DNA from 4 places in the Peribacillus sp. NJ4 genome. Region 3 is predicted to be linked to each of the others. Evidence: predicted binding sites of a transcription regulator. Region 3 holds the regulator's gene; each other region holds the start of a gene.
What was found. The regulator LexA, encoded in region 3, represses DNA repair genes until DNA is damaged. The targets are predictions, from matches to a motif close to CGAACATATGTTCG.
Positions count from the first base shown of each region.

Region 1: a site for LexA is predicted at 3,350-3,363, ahead of addB (helicase-exonuclease AddAB subunit AddB). Genes of this name have one in related genera too.
Region 2: a site for LexA is predicted at 3,149-3,162, ahead of QUF94_RS10220 (Y-family DNA polymerase). Genes of this name have one in related genera too.
Region 4: a site for LexA is predicted at 3,518-3,531, ahead of uvrB (excinuclease ABC subunit UvrB). Genes of this name have one in related genera too.

Region 1 is NZ_JAUCFQ010000001.1:4,193,137-4,198,801, reverse strand. Features, by position in the region: gene QUF94_RS20885 (competence protein ComK) at 1-20, shown strand, start outside; gene QUF94_RS20880 (hypothetical protein) at 140-307, opposite strand; gene QUF94_RS20875 (hypothetical protein) at 426-602, shown strand; gene QUF94_RS20870 (YhjD family protein) at 1,427-1,801, opposite strand; gene QUF94_RS20865 (TVP38/TMEM64 family protein) at 2,093-2,707, shown strand; gene lepB (signal peptidase I) at 2,741-3,304, shown strand; gene addB (helicase-exonuclease AddAB subunit AddB) at 3,493-5,665, shown strand, end outside.
Region 2 is NZ_JAUCFQ010000001.1:2,031,572-2,037,236, reverse strand. Features, by position in the region: gene QUF94_RS10235 (alpha/beta hydrolase) at 1-860, shown strand, start outside; gene QUF94_RS10230 (iron-sulfur cluster biosynthesis family protein) at 905-1,228, opposite strand; gene QUF94_RS10225 (YolD-like family protein) at 1,476-1,808, opposite strand; gene QUF94_RS10220 (Y-family DNA polymerase) at 1,835-3,094, opposite strand; gene QUF94_RS10215 (C40 family peptidase) at 3,508-4,167, shown strand; gene QUF94_RS10210 (DUF3221 domain-containing protein) at 4,257-4,784, opposite strand; gene QUF94_RS10205 (SDR family NAD(P)-dependent oxidoreductase) at 4,935-5,665, opposite strand, start outside.
Region 3 is NZ_JAUCFQ010000001.1:3,431,337-3,437,001, reverse strand. Features, by position in the region: gene QUF94_RS17085 (esterase/lipase family protein) at 1-484, shown strand, start outside; gene QUF94_RS17080 (hypothetical protein) at 685-972, opposite strand; gene QUF94_RS17075 (glucosaminidase domain-containing protein) at 1,328-1,942, shown strand; gene lexA (transcriptional repressor LexA) at 2,193-2,816, opposite strand; gene yneA (cell division suppressor protein YneA) at 2,972-3,283, shown strand; gene QUF94_RS17060 (YneB family resolvase-like protein) at 3,303-3,959, shown strand; gene QUF94_RS17055 (DUF896 domain-containing protein) at 4,025-4,258, shown strand; gene tkt (transketolase) at 4,486-5,665, shown strand, end outside.
Region 4 is NZ_JAUCFQ010000001.1:432,105-437,769, reverse strand. Features, by position in the region: gene uvrA (excinuclease ABC subunit UvrA) at 1-1,394, opposite strand, end outside; gene uvrB (excinuclease ABC subunit UvrB) at 1,401-3,386, opposite strand; gene QUF94_RS02125 (CsbA family protein) at 3,603-3,833, opposite strand; gene QUF94_RS02120 (catalase) at 4,024-5,607, opposite strand.

The sequences.
Region 1 (5,665 bases), 760 kb from region 3:
CAAAGTATATACCACGTTAGAAAGGGATTCAGGCTGGGATAATCATAAAAGCATGATTGGAATGAAAGTAAAGGATGCAAGCGTACGGAATTCACTCGAAAATAATGGAAGCCCTTCTTATTAAAGAAGGGTTCCATAATTAATCTTCAAATAATTCATCCATTAGATCGTCAATTTCTTTTTTTGATTTTTCAGTGCCTTCTTTGGAAATGGAGATATTATCACCAAAATACCAGTTAAAATGTCCTGGGTATCTATGATGATTGTTTAAAGATTCCCTGATTTTTTGAATATATATTATGTCCAAAATTTCACAGTGAATAATAGTATTACATAAAAGAAATCTATTAAATTCCGGATGAGTTCCTCAAAATCGCCAATCAGATAGGGTATGAAAACTTAGGGCTCACCAACAGCAATATGTTTTGCAGCTAGAAACCTCCAAGCAAACGGCAGATATTGCAAAGGGAATAGGCGTAGGACTTTATGATGTAGGTGAAGAATATGTGAAGGGAGTTTGGAATTTTGTCACAAATCCTGGGGAATCGATTGAAATTGTGGCTAATTCTATTATTCACCCTATAAAACCCTATATATTGTAAAGTCCATCTCGGATTCTTATAACGGAATATGTCTTACATTGTCGAATTGATTATATAAAAAAGAAAAACCATGCAGAGGTTAAACATTGCATGGTTTTTTATAAGAAAAAAGAGTTGGAGAAACTTTTAACGATCAAATAAAGGGGTATAAGTTTGTTAGTGATTCACTTCATAATATATTGGACATCCACGATGTTTCAAATATTTTGTTCAATATTTCACAAACTATTCACAAGGGTTCTTATCTTTCTGGAAGTTCTTTTTTATATCAAGAGATGGTTAGTAGTAGATGGCTAGACTGGTATAGGGGCAGTATATAGACATGACTAAAAAAAAAAGAGTTCTGGTTGACGTTTTTCATTTATGAATTTTTCCAATCGAATACGGATTTATATCCAAAATAATCTTTCCGCTTTTTTGTTGGTTAATTTATAAGTAGGCGATTTATTTTTATAAGCTGTCAGAGACACTTTAATTAAAGTAATTTGGTTTTCAAAGACTTTACTCAGACAATGCCGTCAACAATCTTTTGCAAAAATGCTGTGCTGACTCTAAAATGATAGTGTTGGGGAATAGTTGTGTTTGTACAGAATTAAAGTGGTGATTAAAATGACGATTAATAATGAGCATGCCAGCCCAACCTATTATTCGTTAAGGACTGTGGAAAAATTGTACTCACTTATCTTAGAAGCAGGAAAGATCAGATGCGTTTTAATGGTCATATCTTCCTTCCCCCCAGGCATCTGTATCCTTCCGGAAAGACTCCAATCACCCATCATTCACAGGCAAACAATATGGAGGATGTCTGTAATAGGGATAATCCGCTAAATTTCCCTTGAGCGGAGACTTTTTTCGAAAAAGTAATAACATAACAAGTCTTCGGTTTTGTTGCGAAGGCGGGGATTGAAGTAATTATGATGTTCCTCGTATCCTTTATATAAAAAACAATACATCGTGAAGGATTCATCGCGTTTGATTTCACTTACTTTAATATTCTCCTTGCGCAAATAGCGCCGTACCTCGGCAAGATCGTCCTGGACCACCGTTAAAATATGTTCGACTAGTTCCGAATAGGGCCTTTTTAATTTAAACGGACTAATTTCGATGACCTTGAGATCCCGGTTCAAGACTGTAATAACCATAGGGAGGTAGATGGCTTTTTCAATCATATTTCGGTCATCTTCTGGAATGCGGGTCATCATGACCGCTCCTTTCTAAAGTAGCACGTTTACAATATTAATATGTATACTTAGTAAAAGTGAGAACGTTTGTTCTTGTTTTTTATCCTAATGCATTTTCAGTGCATATGCAAGCAATTTTGATAAATGATGAAATTTTTGTTAACAAGATTATGTTTTCCTGAGATAGGGAAAGTATGAAGATATATGGATAATAATTCTTGCAATTTCAGGGGAAAGTGATATATCTAAAATAAACGGTTTTTAATAAGTTTATGCTACTTTTATAGTAGCATGTCGAGGGAGATAATTATGGATTTGGATACTATACGTGAGTGGTTTACACTTGATCATATTTCGGCGCTTATTCAGCAATATCGCTCATTCGGTCCAATTCCTGGGATCTTACTGCCGATGCTGGAAGCCTTTTTGCCCTTTTTGCCCTTAGTGGTGTTCGTGCTTGCTAATGCAACGGCTTTTGGTCTCTGGTGGGGGTTTTTATTTTCTTGGATTGGTGCTGTAGCTGGTTCTTTTTTTATCTTTTTAGTTATTAGAAGATATGGTCAAATGAGGTTTTTTCGATTTTTGCAAAAACATAAGCAGGTGCAGAGGTTGATGGTTTGGGTGGAAAGCCATGGATTCGGTCCCATGTTCATACTGCTCTGCTTCCCTTTTACTCCATCGGCTATCGTGAATATCGTGGCAGGACTTTCAAAAGTCAGTCCTTTGCAATATGGACTTGCAGTCGTAGGAGGGAAAGCGGTGATGATTTTTACGATCAGCTTCGTAGGTTACGATTTAGTGTCCTTAATACATAAGCCTGTGCGTACGATCATTATCGGGATTGTCATCTTTATCCTGTGGTATGTAGGAAAAAGACTGGAAGTCCGGTTAAATAAAAGCATGAAGAGAGAAGAAGGACAATAAATTAGTATATAAATGTAGTAGGGGTTGAACTAGATGGAAAAAACAAACAAGAATACTTTATCCGATTGGATAAAAGCAGCCATGATAGCTTTTGTTATTTACATCTTAATCCGTACTTTTTTCTTTTCAAGTTATGATGTTGAAGGAAAATCGATGCAGCCGACCCTTGAAGATGGCAATAAACTTGTCGTGAATAAAATCAATTACCAGATTCATGATATCAACCGATTTGACATTATTGTTTTTCATGCGAATTCACAAGAAGATTATGTTAAGCGAGTTATAGGGATTGCAGGTGACCGCATTCGTTATAAAGATGATTGGCTTTACGTAAATGGTGAGAAAGTGGATGAGCCTTATCTTGAGAAATATAAGGAAGGTTTTCCGGGACAGGATTTTACGGGTGATTTTACCTTAAAAGAATTGACGGACATGACCACAGTCCCGGAGGGCAAGCTTTTTGTCATGGGTGATAATCGTCTTGAAAGTGCGGACAGCCGTCACTTTGGTTATATACCTGTTGAAAATGTTATCGGTAAAGTCGATGTTCGATATTGGCCGCTCAAAGAATTCAATTATAGATTTACAGGTGAATGATTCGAAGCCCGAAAATTATGAGGGCTTTTTCTTTTGGGGAAAACGCGAACGTACGATTGGTGTTTTTTTAAGGGAAACGGTAAAATAATAGAAAGTGTGTCTAATTGGAAACAGAAACCTAGTCATAAAAAAGAAAGTATTTCTGGTATGATAGATCTAGATATTATGTTGTATAAGGGGGAAAAGAGATGTCACTCCGTTTTTTACTGGGAAGATCGGGTGCAGGGAAAACTTCGCATATATTGGACGAAATTCGCTCCAAATTGGCAGAAGATCCCGAAGGCAATCCAATTATCTACCTCGTTCCTGATCAGATGACGTTTCTATCTGAATATAAATTAATTAAAACACCAGGCCTTGCCGGAATGATCCGGACACAGGTTTTCAGTTTTAGCAGGCTGGCTTGGCGCGTTCTTCAGGAAACTGGGGGAATGAGCCGGCTACATTTGGACAGCGTTGGCGTTAATATGTTGATACGGAAGATCATGGATGATAAAAAGGAAGATTTAAAGATGTTTCGCCGCTCTGCTGATAAGCAGGGGTTCATTGCACAGATGGAACTAATGCTGGCTGAGTTCAAGCAGTATTGCATCCAACCTGATGACATTCAAAATTATTTGGCCGAAACATCACCGTCCGGCAGCGGCATTCAGGATAAACTGCATGATCTTGAATTGGTCTATCAGGCTTTTGAGGATGAAATGGTTGATAAATATTTAGATTCCGAAGACTATTTCACTTTGCTTATCGAGAAAATGTCAGAGTCTTCATATATAAGGAAAGCGGATATATATATCGATGGTTTTTATAGCTTGACGCCACAGGAATTATTGATTGTGGAAGAAATGATGAAGCTGTGCAGGAGTGTAACGATCTCGCTGACGTTAGATCAGCCCTACAGGCAATATGCTCCTGATGATTTGCAATTGTTCAGGCAAACGGGGAATCTGTATCATCACCTTTATCAGGCTGGATTGAGGAACGGTATACCAATTACAGAAGATCGAATCTTAAAAGGGACTGAGAGGTTCGGAAAGAGTCCGGGGCTGAATCATCTGGAAACTTATTTTGCCATTCGTCCTGCACGGACGTTTGAGCATTCACCTGATGTAACGATTGCCCAGGCAGTTAACCGCAGGGCTGAGATTGAAGGAGTTGCCCGGGACATCTTGTCGCTGGTCAGACAAAAACAGCACCGTTTCCGTGATATTGCGATTTTAGTCCGTAATGGAGAAGCATACGCAGATATTTTACAAACCGTGTTTAGGGATTATCAAATTCCATTGTTCGTCGATTCCAAACGGACCATGCTGAATCATCCCCTGATTGAACTGATTCGTTCCACCTTGGAGATCATCAATGGCTATTGGCGTTATGAGCCGGTATTTCGTGCAATCAAGACGGAGCTTCTATTTCCTCTGCAAAAAAATCACGATAGGATGCGCGAACAGGTAGATAAGCTGGAAAACTATGTGCTCGCCCGTGGAATTAAAGGAAGCAGGTGGACGTCCAAAGATCGTTGGACCTACCGGCGCTTCCGCGGACTTGAACTAGAGGACCGGAACCAAACGGATAAGGAAATGAAGCTTGAGCAAGAGTTGAATGAGATGAAGCAATTATTTACCGAGCCCATCTTGAAGCTCTCAAAACGGGTTAAGAAGGCTGCTAATGGCAGGGAATTGTGTGAAGCCCTTTATCTATATCTTGAAGAATTGCATGTACCGGAAAAATTGGAAAAGCTGAAACTAGAGGCAGAAGAATCAGGTGATTTGGTATCGGCTAGAGAGCATGAGCAAACGTGGAACGCGGTTGTCGACCTATTGGACCAATTCGTTGAACTGCTGAGCGGGGAAGAGCTGTCCATGAAACAGTTTGCGTCAATCATTGAAGCTGGCCTGGAATCTCTTGAATTTTCTTTGGTACCGCCTGCAATTGACCAAGTCCTAGTCGCTAATCTGGATTTATCCCGCCTCGATGATGTGAAGACAGCTTTTGTTATCGGCTTGAATGAAGGGGTTTTGCCAGGAAAAGCTTTATCTGACGGGATATTTTCAGATAGTGATCGTGAGGTGCTGCTGGCTGGTGGGCTTGATGTTGCTCCAAGTTCAAAAGTGCGCCTCCTTGATGAGGAGTTTACAGCGTATAAAGCTTTTACTACACCTGCTGAGGCCCTTTATCTATCATATCCGCTTGCCGACGAGGAAGGAAAGGCACTTTTACCCTCATCCTATTTGAAACGGGTAAGGGACGTATTGCCTAACGTTTCAGATGTATATTATATGAACGATCCATCCGATCTTTCTGCCGAGGAACAGGTGAAATATGCGGCGAATTATGATGTGGCACTATCGTATCTGGCTG
Region 2 (5,665 bases), 1.4 Mb from region 3:
ATATCATCGGCGTCGGCATTTATTTTTCCAATCGGATCATGTACATGAAAAAAAAGGAAGCTGATTTTATCCAGAATCGTGAAATCACGGCTAAACGCCTGATCAGGGAGGATTTTGATAATCTGCCTAAAACGGAAATTTGGGTATCCTCACCATCCGGATATTCCTTGAAATGCTTGTTTATCGAACCGCACGATACCAATAAATGGATGGTCATTTCCCATGGTGTGACGGAGAACAAAGTCAATTCCATTAAGTACATGAATATTTTTCTTAAGCGGGGCTTCAATGCCATCATTTATGACCACCGCCGGCATGGGGATTCCGGTGGCAAGACGAGCAGTTATGGACATTATGAAAAATTCGACCTGAAGGCCGTAATCGATGAATTGAAAAGGCGTAAAGGTTCTGATCTTCATATTGGCATTCATGGAGAATCCATGGGGGCCGTAACCCTGCTTTTATATGCCGGAATGCTTGAAGATGGTGCTGACTTTTACATTGCGGACTGTCCATTTTCAAATTTCGAGGATCAGATCAAACACCAGCTCAAGCTTGAAATCCCATTTCCCTCTTGGACCGTGTTTCCGCTTGGGCGTACGTTCATCAAACTCCGTGATGGATATTGGACCAATGAAGTGTCCCCAATCGATTATATGAAAAATATCCGAAACCCTGTGCTCTTCATCCATAGTGAGAATGACAGCTTTATTCCTGCTTCCATGACAGCGGAATTATATGCAGCAAAAGAGGGCCCAAAGCAGTTGTACATCGCTAAAAAAGGGGCCCATGCTCAATCTTATAATGAAAATCCAAAAGAATATGAAAATCAAATCGATCAGTTTCTCGAACTTGTCTGAGAAGAAAATGAGAGGGATCCAAGATTCCCTCTCATTTTCTTCAGTTAGATTTTATTAAAATAGCTCATCCTCGGATTTAAGATTTGATTCGGACTTTTTAACTGAAAGCTGTTCGCTTCCGGAACAAAGTCTATTTTCATGACTTCATCCAAAAAAATCATTTTTGATTTCTCCACATATAGAGGGATTCCGTTTGTTTCCGCTTTTTCGGTACCTTCCTCAGGTTCGGTGACCAACCATAGCGCCGTCACACCACTTACCACGCAGCCACAGCCATCAGTATCATATTTCAACTGTAAATATCCTTCTTGTCCCTGTACCTTATCGGCTATTTTCTCAGCCGCTCTTTCCGTCCATTCAATATACATGATTACATGCCTCCCGATGTCTTTGCATTCCCCCATTATAAACGATAAAAATGTTTCTGTTAACGAAACTGCCTGCTTCCTTCTGCAAGATCGGCCGACATGAAAATCACTTTTTCCATTGACCGTGCTACAAGTCAGATTCTCTTTTGCCCAATGATTTCCTTTTATCAAGAAGAAAATACAGTAAAGAGGATCGATGTCGTTTCGAAAATGAAAGGCTGTCCCTTGAGAACAGCCCTTCCGCTCATTATTCCATTATCCTTACATCCGCTATATCGGAAAGCCTGATATAGTGAGCCTGCTGAAAGCGATCAACGATATGAAGCTTTTGGGTGAGCTCATTATAATAATGGATCCTGCCGATTAACAGCTGATACCGGTTTCCTTCATAATGAGCAATCGCGACATCCTTTCTTTCCTCCATCGCTTCCCCCATTACCGCATTCATTTCTTCCAGTTGCTGCTCATCCAGGATGCGCTCCGTTTCATAGCCATCCTCCACCACCCAATCCCGCAGCATCTTCACATGCTCCGGCAACATCATCGATGTCCATTTGATACGGCCGCGATCACGAATCATTCTTTTCCCTCCCTTCAAAGTCAACCTTACGCCTTATGCCCACCAAGCAGCCTGCTTCGGTGAACAGCTGTACCCGCTTCTGTATACGAAACTGCACGCAATAACGATTTGGGTCCATATTTATGGCGGATTCGATCAACCGTGTAACTCAATTCCCGCTTTTTCCAGCGCGAAGCATCAAATAAAGTCAGCTGCATTTCGTTATCATCCACAATATTCGAGAGTCTGACCTCTATGCTCCGAACCGTTTTTTGCTTATAGTTCTCATGAAAAAGCTCCAGGCAAACTTTATATAACTCCATCGTAATGTTGGTCGGTTCGCTGATCGAACGCGAACGATGGAAACCACCGCCAAACTCATCCTTACTGTAACCAATGCTTAGGCTGACCGTCCTTCCTGCCTTGCGATGGGTACGTGCCCTTCTTCCAACTTCTTCGCAAATTTCCAGCATGACCTGCTTGACCTCATGCTCCGCCTTATAATCCCTAAGCAGGATTTGACTTTTGCCAAAGCTGACCTGCCCTTCAATGATCACTGCCCCCATATCCGATAAATCTATTCCCCACGCATGGTGGTAAAGCTGATTGCCCATAATTCCAAACTTCGCTTCAAGTAATTCAAGATCATAATTGGCAAGCTGCCCAACCGTGAATATTCCCATTCCGTGAAGGGTTTTTTCTACGCGCCTGCCGATTCCCCACATTTCACGAAGCGGGGAAATCGGCCAAAGTTTGTTTGGCACATCCTCATACTTCCATTCTGCAATCCCTTTATGTTTGGCTTCCAAATCCAGGCAAAGTTTTGCCATAAGCATGTTCGGACCAATTCCAATGGCACAGGGGAGCTGTAATTCCCGTTCGATTTCATCTTTTATCTTTTCAGCTATCACCCGGGCATCTCCCCATAAAGAAGCGGCACCATCGACTTTCACAAAACTTTCGTCCACACTATACACGTGAATCGCTTCTTTGGGCACATAACGGTTGAACAAGCGGGTGATTTCCGTCGAGACCCTTAAATAGGTCGCCATTTTGGGTTCAACGACGACAATCCTTGGATCATTCGGAATCTCAAACATCCGCGAACCTGTCTTGATGCCAAATTCCTTCTTCATTTTTGGAGAAGCTGCAAGCACAATGCTCCCCGTCCTCTTCAAATCACCAACCACCGCCAGATAACAATCGAGTGGGTCCAGACCAAGCATGACCGCAGAACAGCTTGCATAAAAACTTTTCATATCGATACACATAATTGATTGTTTCGGCATCGTCCCATAATCCATCATTTCTTCACCCTAACAAGAATATACGTTCGCTTTTATTATATTCATAACTTTAACCGAATATACGTTCTTATTCAATGGAAGTTTTCATACAAATTTCTACTTTTTATTGTAATTTCCTTGAAAAATATAATAGACCCTAAAAACGGATAAATTGCCATATTTAAACTATGTTTCCATATAGTTTTTTTAAAATAGATTAATTAGTAACTTGAATAATTTCAAGTGGATCCATATGCTTAGTTTTTTAAAATTCATCCACCCTTTTCAACAGGCTTTCGTCTATTTAATTTTAGTCTTACTACTCATTTTTTGTAATGTAATTGTAACCAAAATTATGTCTAATTGTCATAATGGTATTGTAGGATAATATTGTTAAGAATAATAGAGAGATAGATAGAGAGGAAATGAAAATTATGAAGAAATGGATCGCTTCAGCTGCTGTTGCATCTGCCATGATGCTAACCCCACTGCAAGCCTTTGCAAATATCGGAGATCAAACCCTCAGACCCGGAATGACACATAGTGATGTCAAACAACTACAACAACTTTTAAAAACCAAAGGTTATTTCACATATTCAGGTTCACTTACTACATATTACGGCACGTATTCTGTATCTGCAGTAAAAAAATTCCAAAAAGCCAAAGGCTTAACTGTCGACGGAATTGCCGGCCGAGGCACATTTAATGCGCTTGGTGTTTATAATGTCAATAATACAAGCCTGATTAGCTATGCAAAAACCTTAATAGGCAAACCCTATAAATGGGGCGGGACAACACCGACTGGATTCGACTGCTCAGGCTTCGTCTATTACGTATTCCAGAAATCACAAGGAATTACCTTACCGCGTACAACATCATTGCTCTATTCCAATACAGGTTTAAAAGTATCATCACCAGCTAAAGGTGATCTTGTATTCTTTGATACTTCTTCTGGAAGAACAGGAGTATCCCATGTTGGGATCTATATCGGAAATGGTCAATTCATTAGTGCTACGTCTTCTAAAGGAATAACCATCACGGATATGGATAATTCTTATTGGAAACCAAAATATTTAGGTGCGAAAACGTTATAAAATCCAGGACATGAGCTCATCCTTGTGAGCGAAATCCCATTAAAAAAACCGGACTGAATTCATAAATGATTCAGTCCGTTTTTTTTGATTTATTTTATATATAATATTTCATCCGTTAAATCCTCTACAGTCACCATGAATGATGAATCCAAATTGGAACGATTCATCATTTCAATATTATACACATGCTCTGAGGGCAAATGGACGACATCGAGAACCATGAATCGCTGACTTTCCGCTTTGCTGACATGATCGAGGGCAGCAGTGACCGCCCTTTGTTCGGCCAAACTTTTTTCATCCGTCAAAACAAGAATCAATTCCGCTTCCGCTTTCCCAGGAAATGATTTCTTGACCCCGCCCCGGTGCCATGGTTTCACTTTCATCCCGATTTCCAGGTCAGAGAAATCGAGGTCATTACCATGTTGATCTTGAATATATGTATCATTGGTCACCTTATAGTACGTCCCTTTAATCAAAATCCTTTTATCGTCAAGATCCGTAATGAAACCTTCTTCCCCCTTATCTATGGCTTCATGCATGTTCCAATCAGAGGATTGACAGCTAACCAGAATAAAGGCAACAATTATATATATAAAAAGGTTTACAATCATCTTCATGAAAATCCCTCCTAAGAAATAGACGGATTCCCCATGAAATAGTTACCAATTTATTCGGAATAAAACTTCCGTTATTTCATAAAAAAGGGGAATGTCATCGACATTCCCCTTTGCCTATTATTAGACCATCTTTCGCCTTTTTGAACTAGCCTACTTTTTAAAAAATGCTTTTTTCCCTAATGTTTCGGTGATCTTTGGAAACATGTTATACCATTTCCCAGCTAAATTCATCCAGCCAGGGAGGTTGATTTCCCTCTTATTGGTCAGCATCGCCGCTACGATTTTAGCCGCGACATCTCCAGGTTTAAGCATGAACTTTTCGACATTCTTTAAATATGTCCCTGATTCATCCGCAATGTTAAAGAAATTCGTTTCTATGGGTCCGGGATTGACGGTGGTCACAAAAACATGATCATCCATCAGCTCAAGCCGAAGTGCGTTTGAATAGCCAAGAACTGCGAACTTGGTCGAAGAGTACAATGTTGATTTAGGAGTGGCAATTTTACCGGCCTGTGAAGCGATATTGATGATATGCCCCGATTTTCTCTGCTTCATATACGGAAGAACCAGCTTTGTGCAGGCCATTAATCCAATGACGTTGACAGCAAACATTGCTTTCGTTTCATTCAATTCCGTATCCTGCGCTTCTTTAAACGTGCCGAAACCAGCATTGTTGACCAACACATCCACTTCACCTATTTGCGCATGGATGTCATTAAATACATTTGTCACCTGATCAGTGTCTGCAACGTCGAGCTTATAGGCATATGCATCAATTCCATATTGGTTGATTAGTTCATTCTTTAGCTGTAGTAATTTATCCATGCTTCTGGCCAAGAGGACAAGACGGGCTCCCTGCTTTGCACTTCGGATGGCAACTT
Region 3 (5,665 bases):
AAAGTATGCACCTTCCTTAAAAGTTCATTCTGCAAAAAATGAAACTTCCTTTTTTAATGGTGCCACCATCCAAACATTTAATAGAAATAACCTTGAAATTGGTGACTGGAGAGTTCGACTGAAGACTAAATCGCCAAAAGACGCATACCTGTTCACAGCACATTTTAACGAAAAGAATCCCATTACATTAAGTATGGCCGGAAAAGTTAAGCAAAAAGATGCAAAATTTTTAATAAAGAATCCAATGAATGATAACAAAAGGCCAATCAGTACAACATTTTCGGTTCATCTAATAGATGAAAACGGTAATGAAATTCGTGAAAAAAGCTCATTTAAGGTAATGGACGCCGGAAATTTTTCTGGTACTCTTCCAGAAGTACCTAAATCAGGTGTTTATAATGTAACGATTGATGTCAAGGAAAAAAATGTGAATGGTACTGAAAGAACCCGTACATTGATTCGTTCGGTCTATATAGAAAAATAGTAAAAATGATTAGAAAAGACCTTCTCTTAATTGAGAGGTTTTTTTTTGGGTGAAATGTATTGAAATGATTCAGCAAAAGGAAACAGCCAGGCCGTATTTCATATTGGTCCTAAGTTAGCGGTTGATCGAAGGGCATTTAGCAAGTCAGATCCCCCTGCAACAAAAAAGATTCATGAAATCCAACGAGTGCCATCTAGGATCTAATCCGTCTTTTGATAAGATTCCCTATAAGATAAAATACAAGTTTTGAGTGCTGAATAATTGCCAATGCTTGCATAGCCATAAAACCAGCCCATGAAAATTCCTGCAACCAAATGATGACGGTGGCTAATGAAAATGGAAATGAATAAGCCAATACCCAAAGCGATGGTAGGGGTGAATTTTGGTGGAATATGAAAAATGACCTTAATAAGTTGAGTAAGAATCATGATGGTAGGAATGGCTATCACTGCATCCCAAAAGTTTGTATGGATGGTTGGGTAGTCCATAATGTCACCACCTTATTTTAGAAGTTTTATAAAATTAATTTTTACCATTTATAAAAGGTTTATACCATAGTAATTCATTAAATGATTGATCAAATAAAGTTGATGCAAATGGTTATGAAATTTTCAGCGTTCAATTAAAAAGCCATCAATCCATTGTATATTAATGGGTTTGATGGCTTTTACTAGAGAGGGAGAATGATAATCCAAATTGAAGCCGTACTTAGTAAGTTATAATCATATTGATTTTAGTCAAAAAACAATTAATAACATTTTTTTTGCTGGACAAGCTGTAACCTTTCTCATAGTTTAGAATACGATAAGAATGAAGATATCCAACTAATAATGGGAGGTTCTAATGAGTAAGGAATCGTTTATTAAGGAAATTGCTCCTTATGCCCAAAAAATTCAAAAGGAATTTAAAATATTACCTTCTGTTGTCATTGCACAAGCTTGTTTGGAGAGTGGTTATGGGACAAGCTTCTTAGCAAATCAAGGGAAAAATATATTCGGTACAAAAGGTGACTATAAAGGAGAGTCTGTCATTATTCAAACAATCGAATATGTCAACGATGCGCCCGTTCAAGTATGGTCCAAATTCAGAAAATATCCAACATGGGCAGAAAGTCTACAAGATCTTGCCTATCTATATGTAAAGGGGACTTCATGGAATAGAAGTTTGTATACAGCTGTCATTGGGGAAAAAGATTACAAAATGGCACTTAAAGCAATATTCGATGCGGGCTACGCCTCGGACCCGAAATATATAGAAAAACTGGTGAATCTTATCGAAACAAGTGATTTAACTAAATATGACGCAAGCAACGAAGAGGTCTATCATATAGTCAAAAAGGGGGACTCCGTCTCTGCGCTTGCCAAAGCATATGGTTCTACACAAGTGCAGATTCAACAGTGGAATGGGTTGGCTGATCTTAACCTCATTAAAGTGAACCAAAGATTAAGAGTGAAATGAACCTTTAACAGGGAGCGGGATTTTAACGCTCCCTTTTTTTTATTGGAATGAGGGTTTCCTATTTTTCAAAATACATATATCCAGAAAGACGTTAGTTTCCCTTTCATCCGGCATAAATGAGAAAGGATGTTAATAATCTTAGGAAAACTCGATTCTATCAAAAAAATATATCAAAACCTAGTCTTCCATATGCATAATGAGAGAATTCGGGACATAAATTAAACAAACAAAAAAAGCGCGGTTAGCGCTTTTAGTGTATTTGTCTATATAAGCCTATAACTTTTCCAAGTATCGAAACATCTCTTAAAATAATTGGTTCCATATTCGAGTTCTCAGGCTGAAGCCTTATGTAATCCGGTTCCTTAAAGAATCGTTTTACAGTGGCTTCATCATCTTCCGTCATGGCCACGACGATATCTCCATTATTGGCGCTGCTTTGTTGTTTCACGATGACATAATCTCCATCATGAATTCCTGCTTCGATCATACTTTCACCCATGATTTCCAGCATGAATACATGGTCATCATGCGGAACCATGCTTTCGGGAAGCGGAAAGTATTCTTCTATGTTTTCGATGGCCGTTATCGGCATGCCCGCTGTTACTTTTCCAAGTAACGGAACGTTCACGACATTAACTTTGGGGATATTGTTCGCTTCCTCCAAATTCAGTATTTCAATGGCCCTCGGCTTGGTTGGGTCACGTCTTATCAGGCCTTTACTTTCCAGGCGGGATAAATGTCCGTGTACTGTTGAACTTGATGCAAGTCCAACTGCTTCGCCAATCTCCCGTACGGAAGGTGGATACCCTTTTTGGCGGACCTCTTCTTTAATGAAATCAAGGATATCTTGCTGCCGTTTTGATAGTTTAGTCATATGTGCACCTCTTCTCCAATGTTCTTTGCTACATTATAGCATGGCCCCCAACTCTATACAAACATAAGTTCGAATTTTGTTGTTGACTGAAACAAACGTTCGTATTATAATTTGGACGTAACATACGAACGAACATTCGCTTTGGAGGGATATTTATGAAAAAATTATACAAAAATTATATTTCTACGATTCTATTAGCGGGATCGGTATTCATCTTTTCAATTTTATTCTCTTGTACATTAGACAATGATCAAAAAAAGGATTTCCTTTCTATAGAAGTAAGTGAAGGCGACACCCTATGGGGAATTGCCGAAGAGTATGAAGAAGCTGATTTGACAAAAAAAGAATTCATTGGTTGGATAGAAGAGCATAATGGAGTCAGGGCGGATACGATTAAACCTGGTCAAGTCATTGTCATACCGGTTAAAGGGGAAGATCTTGTTCAGAATTTGGCCAGTCAGCAGTAAGTAGTGAAGGTAGGGTATTATGAAGGCAGTAATCTATTGTAGGGTTAGCACAGAAAAAGAATCCCAGGAAACATCATTGGCAAGGCAGGAAGATGAATTAGTTAAATTGGCGGAAAAGATGGATGTGGAAGTTGTTTCCATAATAAAAGAACAGGCAAGTGGTTATGAGTTAAATCGGGATGGCATATTTGACATGCTTGAACTATTTAAAACCAAAGAAGCTGAAGTTCTATTAATCCAGGACGAAACTAGACTGGGGAGGGGAAATGCCAAAATAGCCCTTTTCCATGTCATCCTTAAAGAAGACGTGAAAATTTATACGCTCTCACACGATGGAGAACTTGAGTTATCTGATTCGGATGCCATGGTCATCCAGATAGTTGGTATTGTAGAAGAATATCAAAGGAAACTACATAATCTAAAAATAAAACGCGGGATGATAAGAGCCGTTGAAAAGGGATACCGTCCGCAAAAAAATCTTCATAACCAAAGGAATTCCACTGGAAGGGACCGTATGGAGATTCCAATTGAAGAAATTATTAAACTCCGGGCCAATGGATTGACATTTGCAGAAATCGCAGCCACTTTAAGGGGCTTTGGATACAATGTATCTAAAGCCACTGTAAACAGGCGTTTTCTCGAACATCAACTAAATACAGAGGAAAGTCAATCATAGAACTTGTAATTTCGCTTTTTTTTTAATACCATGACAATATCCGCAGATTACGAAGGAGCGAAATTATGCTATCAAAAGAAAAATTAGCCCGTATTAATGAACTTTCAAAAAAGGCCAAGGGTGAAGGTTTGACGGAAGTTGAGGCGAAAGAGCAAACCCAATTAAGAAGTGAGTATTTGGAGACATTCAGACGGTCCATGTCCGATACGTTGGAGCATGTGAAAGTCGTTGATCCAGAAGGTAATGACGTCACTCCTCAAAAGATAAAGAGTATTAAAGAAAAAAGAAACTTACATTAATGCTTGGACTATTCTCATGGAACACTCCATTTGAGGATTCTTTTTTTAGGAATAAAAAGAGAGTGCATTCATGTATGTATTCCCCTATTTAGCTTAATCTAAATAGGGGCCTTCTCTAATTTGTAGAAAATTGTAATATTGGGTTAGTAAATAGTGATTTTAGTTGTGATATTATGCTGGTCACTATAATATAAAGAGGTACATTACAGGAAGGGATGTTTTATTATATGTTAGATAAATTAGATGCACTTTCTATCAATACGATTCGTACGTTATCGATTGATGCAATTGAAAAGGCTAATTCCGGCCATCCAGGTATGCCGATGGGGGCAGCGCCGATGGCGTATAAACTATGGACTGAATATATGAATCATAACCCGAAAAATCCGGATTGGTTTAATAGGGATCGCTTTGTTCTTTCAGCTGGTCATGGGTCTATGCTGTTATACAGCCTTCTTCATTTATCGGGCTATGGCTTATCTATCGATGACTTGAAAAGCTTTCGCCAATGGGGAAGTAAAACTCCGGGACATCCTGAATTCGGACATACGGCAGGTGTAGATGCAACGACGGGACCGCTTGGACAAGGTATCGCAATGGCAGTCGGCATGGCAATGGCAGAACGCCACTTGGCAGAAAGCTACAACCGTGATTCTTATAATGTAGTCGATCATTATACATATAGCATTTGTGGAGATGGAGATTTAATGGAAGGGGTTTCTGCTGAAGCCGCTTCATTAGCTGGACATCTACAACTTGGAAGGCTTGTTGTTTTATATGATTCTAATGATATTTCCCTTGACGGCGACTTAAGTCAATCATTTAGTGAAAGCGTAGCAAACCGGTTCAAATCTTATGGATGGCAATATATCCGCGTTGAGGATGGGAACGATCTTCAGGAAATAGCCAAAGCAATTGAAGAAGCGAAAACCGACGAAGCACGCCCAACTTTAATAGAAGTCAAAACGGTTATTGGTTACGGTTCACCAAACCGTTCAGGTAAATCAGCTGTTCACGGCGCTCCGCTTGGTGCAGATGAGCTTAAGTTGACTAAAGAAGCATATAAATGGACATTCGAAGCGGATTTCCATGTTCCAGAAGAAGTGTATTCACACTTCAATGAATCTGTTGTGGACGCAGGCGCTCAAAAAGAAGAAGCTTGGAATGAATTGTTCAAAAATTACAAAGAAGCACATCCTGAGTTAGCCGAGCAATTGGAGCTGGCAATCAAAGGTGAACTGCCTGCTGACTGGGATCAGGAAATTCCGGTCTATGAAGAAGGAAAAACATTAGCTTCCCGTGCTTCAAGTGGAGAAGTGTTAAATGCGATTGCCAAAAGGGTGCCTAGCTTCATTGGTGGTTCTGCAGATTTAGCCGGATCTAATAATACTGCCATTAAAGGTGAGA
Region 4 (5,665 bases), 3.0 Mb from region 3:
TCACGAATCTCACGTAAAATCAATCTCGCAATGGCAGCTTCCTTTTCAGTCAAATCCAGATCATCGAAAAATACTAACGCATCTTCCACTGATAAAGCTGTTGTTTCACTTATATGGACCCCTTGAATGAGCACGGAAAGACTCTCTTTTTTCAATCGATGACCCTTACAGGTTGGACAGTGATGTTCTGACATATATTTCTGCATTTGCTCACGGATATAGTCTGAACTCGTCTCCTTGAAGCGCCTTTCGATATTTCTTAAAACTCCTTCAAAAGGAATATATCCTTCTTGCACTCTTCCAAAATCATTTTTATAACGGAAATATATCTTATCTTTACCTGAACCAAGCAAGACCTTCTCCAATTTATCTTCCGGTAAATCTTTAACGGGGATATCCATATCTATCCCATAATGGTTGGCCACCGCTTCAAGAAGCTGAGGATAATATTGAGAACTCGTCGGCTCCCATGGCGCGATAGCATGTTGACGGAGGCTTAATTCCTTATTGGGTATGACCAGATCACGGTCCACCTCAAGCCTCGCCCCCAAACCATCACAATCCGAGCAGGCTCCAAACGGGCTATTGAAGGAGAACATCCTCGGCTCTAACTCTTCAATCGAAAACCCGCAGTATGGACAAGCATGATGTTCACTGAACAGCAGCTCTTCTTCACCCATGACGTCAATGATGACTTTGCCTTCACCGAGCTTCAAAGCACTTTCCAATGAATCTGCAAGCCGCGCCATGACACCCTCTTTAATGACGATCCGGTCTATAATGACTTCAATCGAATGTTTTTTATTTTTTTCGAGAGTGATTTCATCACTAAGATCATGCATTTCCCCGTTCACACGAATGCGGACATATCCTTGTTTCTTAACTTCCTCCAAAACTTTTGCATGTGTCCCTTTTCTGCCTGAGACAAGCGGTGCCAATACCTGAAGCTTGGTGCGCTCAGGGTAATCAAGAATGCGGTCCACCATTTGCTCAATCGTTTGTGAGGTAATTTCAATATTATGGATCGGACAGGTCGGCCTTCCGACCCGTGCAAATAACAGCCTTAAATAATCATAGATTTCCGTCACAGTCCCTACGGTTGAACGCGGATTTCGACTGGTCGTTTTCTGGTCTATGGAAATGGCTGGCGACAAACCTTCGATCGCATCGACATCCGGTTTATCCACTTGGCCTAAAAATTGACGGGCATAAGCGGACAGTGATTCTACATAACGCCTTTGCCCTTCTGCATAAATCGTGTCAAAAGCCAAGGAAGACTTTCCAGATCCGGATAATCCGGTCAGCACGACAAGTTTGTCTCTCGGTATCGTGATATCAATATTCTTTAAATTATTGGCCCTGGCGCCTTTTATCACAATTTTATCCATTGCCATGTTTCGTCACCCTTCCGCCTTTAACTCTAGTAATAAATCACGCAGCTCGGCAGCTCGCTCGAAGTCCAATGCCTTTGCCGCTTCCTTCATTTCTTTTTCCATGCTTGCCATCACTTTTACGCGCTCCTTTTTAGGAAGCTTCGCGAGACTTGGTGCAAGATCTTCTTTATACGCTTCTCCTTCTTCCGCTACGTGAGTGGCCCTGATGGAGTCCCGGATATCCTTTTGAATGGTTTGCGGCATTATTCCATGCTCTTTATTATAATTTTCCTGAATTTCACGGCGCCGCTTCGTTTCATTGATGGCAAGTTCCATCGAATTCGTGATGCGGTCCGCATACATGATGACGTGGCCGTTGGCATTACGGGCTGCACGGCCCATCGTTTGAATAAGCGAGCGCTCCGAGCGAAGGAACCCTTCTTTATCGGCATCCAGAATTGTCACTAATGACACTTCCGGAATATCCAGGCCTTCCCTTAATAGATTGATTCCAACGAGTACATCATATTTGCCCATTCGCAGTTCCCGGATGATTTCTATCCTGTCCAAGGTCTTCACTTCCGAATGAAGGTATTGGACCTTGATGCCAATTTCCTTTAAATAATCGGTTAAATCCTCAGACATCTTTTTCGTTAAGGTCGTAATGAGGACGCGCTCGTTCTTTTTGACGCGCTCTTGTATTTCACCGATCAAGTCATCTATCTGTCCTTCAATCGGCCGCACTTCTATCGTTGGATCCAGCAAGCCGGTAGGACGGATGATCTGCTGAACCATTTCTGGCGTATGTTCGAGTTCATATGGTCCCGGAGTTGCCGAAACGAATATGGATTGATGGACCTTTTTTTCAAATTCTTCAAATCTTAGCGGGCGGTTATCCTTTGCAGACGGCAGACGGAAGCCATGATCGACGAGTACTTGCTTACGTGCCTGATCCCCATTGAACATTCCCCGGATTTGCGAAAGGGTCACGTGTGATTCATCCACGACCAAAAGGAAATCCTCTGGAAAGTAATCCATTAAAGTGTAAGGTGTCGCACCTGAGGGACGAAGCGTTAAATGGCGGGAATAGTTCTCGATCCCTGAACAAAAGCCCATTTCCCGCATCATTTCCAAATCATAACGGGTCCGCTGCTCCAAGCGCTGGGCTTCAAGGAGCTTTTCATCTTCCCTTAATTCCTTCAATCGCTCTTCCAGTTCCGTTTCGATATTTTGAACGGCTATCCTCATTTTCTCTTCGCGAGTAACGAAATGGGAAGCCGGGAAAATGGCGATATGTTCACGTTCACCGGTAATTTCACCAGTCAGGGCATCCACTTCACGGATACGGTCAATCTCATCGCCGAAAAACTCGACCCTTACGCAATGTTCATCACGTGAGGCAGGGAAAATTTCGACCACGTCGCCACGAACGCGGAAAGTCCCCCGTTGGAAAGCAATATCATTCCGCTCATATTGAATATCCACGAGTCTGTGCAGCAAGGCATTTCGGTCTATTTCCATGCCTGTTCGGAGAGAAACGACCATCTCGCGGTACTCTTCCGGGGAACCGAGTCCATATATGCACGAAACGCTGGCAATGATGATGACATCTTTCCTTTCGAACAAAGAAGAGGTAGCCGAGTGACGCAGTTTATCGATTTCATCATTGATGCTTGCATCTTTTTCGATGAATGTATCAGTGGATGGAACATAAGCTTCTGGCTGGTAGTAATCATAATAGCTGACGAAGTATTCAACGGCATTATTTGGGAAAAACTCTTTGAACTCACTGTAAAGCTGTCCTGCCAACGTTTTATTGTGGGCAATGACTAGAGTCGGTTTATTTATTTGTTGAATCACATTGGAAACGGTGAACGTCTTCCCTGTCCCCGTTGCCCCCAATAATGTCTGCATTTCCTTGCCTTCTTTAATGCCTTCGACAAGCATTTCAATTGCTACAGGTTGATCTCCTTCAGGAGAGTATTTTGAGACTAACTCAAACTTATCCTTCACCAAGCATAGCCTCCTATTGAAATATTTTTATATGAAAACGGGACATGGCTATATCCCTTCTATTTATTCCGGTTTAAGAATGTATATATACACATTCTACCACAATCGCCTCAAAACAAACCAGCGATAAGCGAACATCCATTCTATTTTTTGTTTATAGACTCGATGGGTATTGAGGGGAATGACAAGTTGAGTACAAAAAAAGCACCTTTGATGTCAGGCGCTCTTGGATGTTCGTTTCATCATTCTTTTTGATAACCAAAATCCCACAGTTAGGGATAAGGCATCCACGATGATCAATAAGTTTGTATGCGTATAACCTTTATATGCGGAAGCTGTAATCAAGGCAACCGTTAAAACAAGTCCAACGACATTGTTATAGGTGACTCTTGAAAATAGCATGACAAGTAGACAAGGAAGGAAAAGGGCAGAAAGAATTTTAATCATTTTTTCATCTCCTTTATAAGAGAAAAATAGCGTAGTTTCAGTTTAAATGATTATGAAGTTTTTTGCCAATCTATTTCCTGCTTGATTTTAGACGGCATCCCCTGAAGACCATTCCACCCATCCATAAATTATGCCCATTAAAAAAAGAAGCAAACCCCTTTAAAGGGAAGTTTGCTTCTTTTCAGACCAATCAATATGGATCTGCTTCATGTCCTTTTCTGACTGCATCCTCTGGGTTATCCGTTCCACCCATAGGTTTTGAAGATTCCGTATGTTCAGAAGCCGAGGCTAATCCCTCTTTTAATCTGCGGCCATACTCTTCATCAGCCTCTTCGGCTAGGGCTATCATTTTTTCCTGAATGCGCTTGTCGGCAGGAGCCAATGCCGACACTAAATTGGAGATTAAATCGTCTTTTTCCCAATCTTCGAATTCACGGAATGTTTCACCAGCCTGCTTCGTATTGTTTTGGCGATCGATTGTCTCACGAACAAGCTTCCCTTCTACCAAAGGTGTATGCTCCTTGCCCGTCTGCTTGGCTTCTTTCAAACCGCCTATAGTTGATGGTTCGTAGTTGATGTGGGGGCTTTGGTTACCTCTGCCAACTTCATATTGCATCTGTCCGCCCGTCTGATTCGTGGCTGTTGGCTTCTTTGGAGCATTTATCGGCAATTGCAGATAATTCGCGCCAACACGGTGACGCTGTGTATCGGAATAAGAGAATGTACGTCCCTGTAACATCTTGTCATCAGAGAAGTCCAGTCCATCCACTAGGACACCCGTACCGAATGCAGCCTGTTCCACTTCAGTGAAGTAGTCTTCTGGGTTTCTATCCAATACCATCGTACCGACATGCAGCCATGGGAACTCATCTTTCGGCCAGATCTTTGTGTCATCAAGAGGATCAAAATCCAACTCGGGATGATCATCATCACTCATGATCTGTACGTTGAGATCCCATTCCGGATAGTCCCCGCGTTCGATCGCTTCATATAAATCCTGTGTGGCATGATTGAAATTCGTAGCTTGAATTTCATTAGCCTCTTGCTGCGTCAGGTTCTTGATCCCTTGTTTCGGTTCCCAGTGATATTTGACAAGTACGGCTTTGCCTTCCTCATTCACCCATTTATAAGTATTGACCCCTGACCCTTGCATCATGCGGTAGTTAGCTGGAATGCCCCAAGGGGAAAACACAAAGGTAATCATATGGAATGTTTCCGGTGAACTCGAGCAAAAATCGAAAATCCTTCTGCCGTCCTGAATATTCGTGACCGGATCCGGTTTGAAAGCATGAATTAAATCCGGGAATTTCATGGCATCACGGATAAAGAAAATTTTCAGGTTATTGCCTACAAGATCCCAGTTTCCATCTTCCGTATAAAATTTAACGGCAAATCCCCTGGGGTCACGTAACGTTTCCGGGGACGTCCCTCCATGAATAACAGAAGAAAACCTCACGAATACCGGTGTTTTTTTACCTTCTTCCTGAAAAACCTTCGCTCTCGTATATTTTGAAATCGGCTCATCCCCCGCTTTACCAGTCGGAACAAAATAACCATGTGCACCTGCACCACGGGCATGCACCACCCGTTCAGGAATACGCTCCCTATCGAAGTGGCTGATCTTTTCCAGGAAATCGTAGTTCTCAAGTGTACTAGGACCTCTGTTTCCTACAGTTCTAAGACTCTGGTTATTCGTTACGGGGTGCCCTTGCCTGTTCGTTAATGTTTCTTTCGATTCATCATTTGTTTTTTTTGATTTATCAGACAAAAAAATCCCTCCTATGTTAATTAATTCCACAATACTACTATACTTTCCCCTATCCCCTATATTT